DNA from 2 places in the Flexivirga aerilata genome. Region 2 is predicted to be linked to the other one. Evidence: riboswitches for the same ligand, from Rfam matches in the RefSeq annotation. Region 2 holds a riboswitch; the other holds the start of a gene.

Region 1 (4,413 bases), on a different contig from region 2:
GCGTCGCCGTGACGTCATCGACGATCGCGGAATCTCCTGCGTCCCAACCGATCCGGTCGATCTCGACCCTCATGCGCGCCGAGCCTGACGGCGCAACAGCACGATGAGCACCGGGGTGCCGACCGCGGCCGTCACCACGCCGATCGGGATCTCGCTACCGCCGCCGAGAGTGCGCGCCGCAGTGTCCGACCAGAGCATCAGCAACGCACCGCAGATCGCCGAGGCGGGCAACAGGATGCGATGTCCTGGCCCGGTGACCAGCCGCACCACATGCGGCACGACGAGGCCGACGAACCCGATCGGCCCGACGACCGCCACCGTGGCGGCCGTCATGAGTGCCGTGCCGGTCAGCAGGATCCAGCGGATCGTTGTGACGTTGACCCCGAGCGAGCGCGCCGACACCTCCCCGAAGGCGAAGGCGTCGAGTGCCGGAGCGCACAGCCCGAGACCGATCATCGCCGCCACGAGCAACGCCACCAGAAAGACGGCGTCACCGCCGCGCACCCCGGCGAACGACCCCAGCGTCCAGTCGAGCACCGCCCGTGCGCCATCCCGCGGGCCGAGCACGATGACGATGAAAGACGTTGCGGCACTGCACAATTGGCCGACCGCGACGCCAGCCAGGATCGTCCGCCCGGGTGGCAGTTGTCCCGACCTGCCGGTGGCGAGGGCCAGCACCAGCACGAGTGCGACGAGCGCCCCGACAAAAGCCGTGCCGGCCACGCCATAGCGGGACGGGATGCCCGGCAGCGTCCAGCCGAGGATCAACGCCGACACCGCTCCCACCGCGGCGCCGCTGGAGACCCCGAAGAGATAGGGGTCGGCCAGGTCGTTGCGGGTCAGCGACTGCAGCACGCAACCGCACTGCGCCAGCGCCGCACCCACCGCCATCGCCGCGACGATCCGCGGCAGCCGCAGCTGCCAGACGATCTCGTCGTCCATCGGGGTCACACCCGCGCCGCCGATCAGCTGCATCCGCCGGGCAACCACCTCGAGCACCTGGCCGGCGGGGACGTGCACCGGCCCGGTGCCCAACGCGATCACCGCGCTTGCCAGCACCGCCGCCACGCCGACGGTCAGGACCAGCAGCCGGAGCGCGGTCGACGGCGCCCGGCATCCCGCCGTCGTCACGTCGCCGGCAGTGCGGTGAGCTGGTCGGAGACGGCCTTCGCGCCGTCGACGAGCCGCACCCCGGGCGTGGTCTCGCTGAACGGCAGCACCACGAAACGGTTGCGCTTGACCGCCGTCAGCTTGCGCAGCACCGGGTCGGCGCGCAGATACTTCTTCTTCGCGTCCGCGGTGCTCCACGATGCGTCGGCGAGCACGATCACGTCCGGGTCGGCGGCGACGACCTTCTCCCAGGACCCGTCCGCCCAGCCGCCCGGCAGCCCCGCAAAGACGTTGCGCGCACCCACCGCGTCCATCACCAGTTGCGGCCCGCCCTTGCCGGCACCGACGAACGGCGTCTTCTCACCGGAGTCATACCAGAGCACCGTCGTGCCCTTGCCCGCAGCCGTCGAGCGGACCGTGGCGAGCTCGGACCGTTGCGCGTCGACAACACCCTCTGCTTTGTCACGTATGCCGAAAACGCTTCCCACGTCGGTGATTTCGCGCCAGGCACTGTCGAAGGTCGGCGCCGCTGCCGGCGTCCCCTTGGGGCAACCGAACGGGCTCAGGTAGCTGCCGATCCGCTTGCCAGCCAGCTCCGCCCGCGTGCCGATTGCCTTGGCGTCGAACGCGCTTGCGTAGGCGGCATACGCGAAGTCCGGCTTGGCCGCGACGAACTGCTCCTTGGTCGGATACTCCTTCGCCAGCACCGGCACCGACCGGTATGCCGCGGCGTACTTCGCGGACACCTCGTCGTCGAGGTAGGCGGTGCCCGCCATCCGGTCCTGCAGGCCGAGCGCGAGCGCGACCTCGGTCGCGCCCTGATTGAGCGTGACGAGCCGACGCGGAGGAGCCTCGACCGTGACCCGCACGCCGCAGTTGGTCAGGGTCACCGGCGAGAACGCCGTCGACGCGGAACCGGTCGCCGCAGAGCCCGCGCCGGGCCCGCCGCCGGACGGGGCATCGGCGCACGCGCCGAGCAGGAGGGACGTGGCGGCGGCAGCCGCGGGGAGGCCGATCCGACGTGGGCGCATGGCGCAAATCGCTTTCATCAGGGGCCGAACGCGAGGCCCACAGGTGTGTCCGGCACCGGCAGGTCTTCGGGCTCGGGTTCGTCCGAGCGTGGCGCCTTCCCGGGTCGGAACCCAGTGGCGTCGTGCCACGCTCGTCACCCCTACCGCTGCGCGTCAGCTCCGGATTCGGACCGGATTCCCTTGCATCGGTGATGCGACCAGTGTCGAGTGGGGAGTGCCCCACGGCGCCGATCGTAACCGAGGCCCGATCGGCGTCCCCGCACCGATGCGACTGCGGCAGACTGGGCACCGCACCGACGAGACAGCGAGACAGCGAGACAGAAGGAGTCGACATGTCCGACGCGACGATGGACGAGGCGGCCAAGCAGCAGGTCAAGGACGCGCTCGTGCGGCACCTAAAGGGTGAGCTCGACGCCTCGCAGACCGCGGTGTCCACCGAGCAGCGCACCGCCCAGGTCGACCCGGACGACTCGCACTCGGTCGACGACACCGCACAACTGGACGAGGCCGGTGACAAGAACGCCATCTTCGAGCAGGTGGCCGACACCGAGCGCTCGGACGTCGCGACCGCGGAGAGCCTGGACTTCTCGGTGACCGACGTCGTGCGGCCCGGCGCGATCGTCGGGTTCGGCGGCGACCGTTACGTCGTCGGTGTCGTCACCGACGCGTTCGACGCCAACGGCCTGAGCTACGAAGGCATTTCGCAGGACTCTCCGGTGTATGCCGAGATCGACGGCAAGCGCGCCGGCGACACGTTCACCATCAACGACCGGCAAGCACGGATCGACTTCCTGGCCTGACCACGGCCCGCTGCCGCACCATCGCGACGCTCACCGCCAGCGTCCACAGGCTCCACACCAGCCCCATCGTCGCGGTGGTGCCCCAGCCCTGCGCGCTGTAGAAGTCGGCGGCGTTGTCGCCGAAGTAGACCGCGGGCAGGAACGCCAGGTTGACCGCCGCCAGCACGATCGCCGACCGGCCGACCCATCGCGGCAGCAGCTGCGACCGGGAGAGTATGACGGCGAACGCGATCAGGAAGGCCGCCATCAGCAGCCGGGAGACGCCGCCCTGCAGGAGATACTGCGCCGGCGCATAGGGGCCCTCCGTGGTGGTGTCGATGTCCTGCCGGGTGGCGATGGCGGCGCCGACCTCCATGGACTGCGGCACGAAAACCACCACCGCCCAAGCGAGCCCAGTCAGCTGCATGACATTGGCCGGCCAGTCGAGAGCCGGCGCGTGGCGTCCGATCCAGCTGCGCAGCCCGGTGAAGAAGACGATGTAGAACGTGCACCCGACGATGCCGATCAGGCTCCGCGTGAGGATGTTGGCGTCGGGCGGGGCGCCGTCATACAGGAAATAGAGGGGGACCTGGAGCACGATCAGCGCGCTCGCGATCAGGCCGAAGATGCCGACGTTCCGGTGGGTTGCCATGACTGTGACTCCACTCAATCGTGAGGTTTTGCACCGTGATTGAGGCTATGAGTCAGCTGTGGCCGGCACAGTGGGCTCAGGCCGTGGCTTCCGGCAGCCACGAGGTGGAGCTAACTCCCTTGTGCAGGATCGGGTGGTCAGCCGAACAGCTCGTCCATCGACGGCACCGTGACGGGGGTGGCGGATCTGCTGGCGGCACAGTCAATGTCACTGTCGATGCCGATGTCAGTGTCGATGTCGACCGGCGCCGCAGGGCGCGTCACGTCGACCCGGTCGGCGACGGCCAGCACCTCCGGGGTCAGGAAGCGGCTGGGCTTGGCGAGCACGTGCCGGGCGTGGAAGCTCGTCGGGTGGGTGGGCAGCCGGCCCGGCGAGTAGACGTGCAGGGTGTCGCGGGCGCGGGTCACCGCGACATAGAACAGTCGCTCCTCCTCGGCGAGGCCCGCGTCGGAGGTCAGCGCCATGTCGGACGGGATGGCCCCGTCGGACGCCCGGATCAGGTGCACCGCCGACCACTCCAGCCCCTTGGCCGAATGAATGGTCGACAGGGTCAGGTAGTCCTCGTCGAGGTAGGGCTGCTTGGCCCAGTCGCCGGCGACGTTGGCCGGGTCGATCGTGGCGTCGGCGATGAAGGCGCGCAGATCACTCCCGCCGGCCGCGGACTCCACGAGGCGCTCGATGTCGGCCGACCGGCGTGACCAGTCGGCGTAGTGCACCCGCAGCAACGGCAGCACCGCGGCGTGACACGCCTCGACCACGGCTGCCGTCGCGTCGGCGGACTGAGCCGTGCGCAACTGGTCCAGGGTCGCGGCCAGCCCGGGGCGGGCCTTGTCCGAGGCGG
Region 2 (4,413 bases):
CGGCTTCGCAGTCGAGCACCAAGGTTTCCCAACCGGTTTCGGGCCAGCGGTCGGCGATTGCGTTGGCGCGGTCCAGTGCGTCGGGGGTTGCCGTCGCGCGACCGTCGGTGACGAGCACGACCAGGGGCCGGCGGCGCGGGTCACGCAGCCGCGCCAGCCGCAGGGTGTGCGCGGTGAGCTCAAGACCCTCGGCGAGGGGAGTGCGGCCGCCGTGCGGGAGCTCTGCCAGCCGGGCCGCTGCCGCGTCCACCGAGCTCGTCGGCGGCAGCGTGAGCTCCGCGGTGCGTCCGCGAAAACTGATCAGGCTGACCTGGTCACGGCGCTGGTAGGCGTCGAGCAGCAGCGACAGGACCGCGGTCTTGACCTCGGTCATCCGCTTGTGTGCGGCCATCGAGCCGGACGCGTCGACCACGAAGAGCACCAGGTTGGCCTCGCGCCCCTCGCGGACCTGGCGACGGAGGTCGTCACGCACGATCCTGAGCCGGCGGGGGGACGCGGCCGAGCGCGCTTCGCGGAGCGCGGCGCTGCGGATCGTCGCCGGCAGGTGCACGGAGCCCCCGTCATACACCGCATGGGAGACGGTGCGGCCGGCGTCGGTGCGTGCCTTGCTGCGCCGCCCGAGGGCGCCTTCGCCCACGCCACGGACCTCGAAAGCCTTTGCCCGGTAGGGGGTTTCGGCGCCAGCGACGCCGATGGGTGCGACGCCTGCCGAGGGAGCGTCCGCAGTGTCGCCGGCGTCGGTGTCATGCGGCGCGTCGGCGGTCTCCTCGGGCGCACCCGGCTGCTGCGTCGGCGCAGGAGCGTCGGCGCCGGCCGGCGGGTTGTCCGCGGCATCGGGTGCGTTCGTCTGCTCGCCGCCGCCGGGGCCGTCGTCGGGCCCGTCCGGTCCGTCCGGTCCCTCGTGCGGGTCGTCCGGCAGGCCGGATTCGTCGAGCAACTGGTCGAGCAGGTCCTCGTCCATGCCGGGCGCGTCGAACGGGTTGCGCCGCCGGCGGTGGGGGAGGGCGAACATCGCCGCCGCGCGGATGTCTTCGCGCAGCACCTCGGCACCCCCGCGCCAGGCCGCATGGGCCAGCGCGGCACGGGCGGTCACGATGTCGGCGCGCATCCCGTCGACGTCGAATCCCGCACAGACGCGGGCGATCGCGGCCATCGCCCGGTCACTGAGCTCGACCTCGGGCAGGCGCTTGCGGGCGGCGGCGAGGCGTGCGGACAGGTCCGCTTGCGCGTCGGCATACCGGGTGGTGAACGACTCGGGGTCGCTGTCGAAGGCGAGCCTGCGCCGCACCACCTCTGCGCGCTCCTGCGGGTCGCGGCTGGCGGCCACCTCGACGGTCAGCCCGAAACGGTCGAGCAACTGCGGGCGCAGCTCGCCCTCCTCGGGGTTCATCGTGCCGATGAGCTCCATGCGTGCTGCGTGGCTGACCGAAACCCCGTCGCGTTCAACGGTATTGCGCCCCATGGCCGCGGCGTCGAGCAACACGTCGACGAGATGGTCGGGCAGCAGGTTGACCTCGTCGACGTAGAGGATGCCGCGGTTGGCGGCGGCGAGCAGACCGGGCTCGAATGCCGCGTGCCCCTCCGAGAGTGCGGCGGACAGATCCAGCGACCCGGTCACGCGGTCCTCACCGGCACCGACGGGCAACTCGACGAGATGCGGCCGGCGCCGCACGGTGGTCTGTTCGTGACGGGCGGTGTCGGGGCACTCCGGGTCGGGCGCGCCCGGGTCGCAGCCGAAGCGACATCCGGCGATGACGTCCTGCTCGGGCAGCACCGCGGCGAGTGCCCGCACGAGCGTCGACTTGGCGGTGCCCTTCTCGCCACGCACGAGCACGCCGCCGATCTCCGGCGCGACACTGGTCAGCACGAGTGCCAGCGACATGTCGTCGGCGCCGACGACGGCGGTGAAGGGGAAGGTGGACACAGCGAAACCTCCTCGGTGAGTGCCTCGCTCACCGTTGCCCGGACACGCCCCGCGGCGCGGGGAGTGTGCCCCCGGTGACGTTCTGACTCTCCCGGGCAGCCCGGGATCACAGCGGCGGGACCGTCCCGGATTCACACCGGAGTTCCTCGCCGAGGGCATGGGCATCATGTCACGGTGCGCGCTCGCGCATTACTGTGGCGGCGTGATCGAGGTCGTCGGCTGCCCTGCGAGCGGCGTCGCCGATCTGCCCGGCGCCCAGCTCTCCCTGCTGTATGACGCAGCGCTCGTCGTCTCCTCGCCCCGCCTGCTCGACACTCTCGACTCGTTGGAGCCGGCACCCAGCGCGGCACGCCGCGCGTGGCCCGAGCCGTTGCTGGCCGGTCTCGACGACCTGATCGACTCGTTCGGCGCGTCCGGCGATCGCCCGGTCGTGGTGCTCGCGACGGGCGACCCGCTGCTGTCCGGCATCGGCACCACGCTGCTGCGGCGTCGTGGTCCGGAGGGGGTCCGGGTCCACCCCGCGGTGTCCTCGGTGGCGCTGGCGCGGGCCCGCATGGGCTGGCCCGCCGAGACCGCCGCGTGGGTGTCGGTTGTGGGGCGCCCGCTCGGACGGGTCACGGCGTTGCTCACCCCCGGCGCGCGCCTGGTGGTGCTGAGCTCCGACGAGACCACGCCGGCCCGACTGGCGAGCCTGCTCGCCGAGCGCGGCCTCGGCGCGGCCCGCCTCACCGTGCTCGGCGACCTCGGCACGCCGTCGGAGTCCCGGCACGACTGCACTGCGAGCGAATACGCTTACGCCGCACCGCGACTCAACGTCGTTGCAGTGGAGCTGCCGCCAGTCGCAGCGCCGTCCGACGGGCCGTTCGGTGGCCCGAACGCGTTGCTCGGCAGTGTCTCCGGCCGGCCCGACGACGCGTTCCACACCGACGGGCAGCTCACCAAGGCCGAGATCCGCGCCGTCGCGCTGTCCCGGTTGCGGCCCGCACCCGGCGCCGTCCTGTGGGATCTCGGTGCCGGCACCGGGTCCGTGGCCGTCGAGTGGTGCCTGCGCCATACCTCCGCCCGGGCGTATGCCGTGGAGCGGCGCGCGGACCGGGTCGCGCTGATCCGCCGCAACCTCGCCGAGACCGGCGCCGACCTGCGCGTGCTGGAGGCCGACATCGGCGCCGCCCTGGTGCAGCTGGTCGACCTGGACAGGCCGGACGCGATCTTCCTCGGCGCCGGGGTGACCGAGCCGGTGCTCGACCGCTGTCTCGCGGCCTTGCGGCCCGGTGGGCGGCTCGTGGCGCACGCGGTCACGCTGGAGTCGGAAAGCGTGCTGGTGCAGGCATATCGGCGCATCCGGGCGGACGCCGGCAACGTCACGTTGCGCCGGATCGCCGTGGAGTCGGCCGAGCCGCTCGGCGACTACCTGAGTTATCGCCCGGCCCGCGCGGTCGTGCAACTGGCTGTCCAGCAGGATGGTGCCCCGTGACCGTCCACTTCATCGGCGCCGGCCCCGGCGCTGCCGACCTGCTCACCCTCCGTGCCGTGCGACTGCTCCAGGCGAGTCCGGTCTGTCTCTATGCCGGCACCTATCTCGACGACGCAGTGCTCGCGCACTGCCCGCCCGGCGCCAAGCTCGTCGACACCCAGCATCTCGACCTCGACACGATCACCGCCGAGCTCGTCGCCGCTCACGAGGCGGGACACGACGTCGCGCGCCTCTGCTCGGGCGACCCGTCGGTCTTCTCGGCGGTCGCCGAGCAGGCGCGGCGGCTCGACGCCGCCGGTGTGCCGTGGGACGTCTGCCCCGGTGTGCCTGCGTATGCCGCGGCCGCCGCGCTCATCGGCCGCGAGCTGACTGTGCCGGAGGTCGCCCAATCGGTGGTCCTGACTCGCACACAACGGGATTCGACCCGGATGCCCAGCGGCGAGCAGCTCGAGTCGTTCGCCGCGACCGGCGCGACACTGGTGCTGCACCTGTCGATCCGACGGGTGCGGGAAATTGCCGAGCGGCTCACGCCGTTCTACGGCGCCGACTGCCCGGTCGTGATCGGCAGCCGGGTCAGCCAGCCGGAGGAGCTGGTGCTGCGCGGCACGCTCGCCGACATCGCCGAGCAGGCGGAGCGGCACGCCCTGAAACAAGCCGCGGTCATCATCGTCGGCCGCGCGGTGAACAGCCGTGATTTCGTGGAGTCACACCTCTACTCGGGTGCGCCGCGCACGCCGGGTGCCGCTCAGGACTGAGAGCGCGGCGTCCACACCGCGCCCGAGCTGCTGACCACCGTCGAGCTGGATCCGACGATCACCAGGCAACCCATGTCGACGGTTTCCGGGTCGAAGTCGCCCAGGGTGGTGACCGTGACCGATTCCTGCTCACGACCGATGTGCCTGCCCACGACCACGATCCGGTCCTCATCGGTGGCTTCGAGCAGCACCTCGCGGGCCCGCCCGAGTTGGTCGGGACGGCTTGCGCTGCGCGGGTTGTAGATCGCGATCGTCAGGTC

The links. A riboswitch is a leader RNA that binds a small molecule or an ion and turns the genes downstream of it on or off. The one in region 2 is predicted to bind cobalamin.
Region 1: it holds a riboswitch for cobalamin, as region 2 does, so the genes downstream of both, HJ588_RS04475 (ABC transporter substrate-binding protein) here and HJ588_RS14295 (VWA domain-containing protein) in region 2, are expected to answer to the same signal.

The regions. Positions count from the first base shown of each region.
Region 1 is NZ_JABENB010000001.1:942,119-946,531, forward strand. It holds gene HJ588_RS04465 (ABC transporter ATP-binding protein) at 1-73, opposite strand, end outside; gene HJ588_RS04470 (FecCD family ABC transporter permease) at 70-1,131, opposite strand; gene HJ588_RS04475 (ABC transporter substrate-binding protein) at 1,128-2,141, opposite strand; cobalamin riboswitch at 2,182-2,358, opposite strand; gene HJ588_RS04480 (hypothetical protein) at 2,474-2,941, shown strand; gene HJ588_RS04485 (hypothetical protein) at 2,904-3,572, opposite strand; gene HJ588_RS04490 (ATP-dependent helicase) at 3,710-4,413, opposite strand, start outside.
Region 2 is NZ_JABENB010000002.1:517,357-521,769, forward strand. It holds gene HJ588_RS14295 (VWA domain-containing protein) at 1-1,924, opposite strand, end outside; adenosylcobalamin (AdoCbl) riboswitch at 1,991-2,082, opposite strand; gene cbiE (precorrin-6y C5,15-methyltransferase (decarboxylating) subunit CbiE) at 2,127-3,398, shown strand; gene HJ588_RS14305 (SAM-dependent methyltransferase) at 3,395-4,153, shown strand; gene HJ588_RS14310 (precorrin-2 C(20)-methyltransferase) at 4,144-4,413, opposite strand, start outside.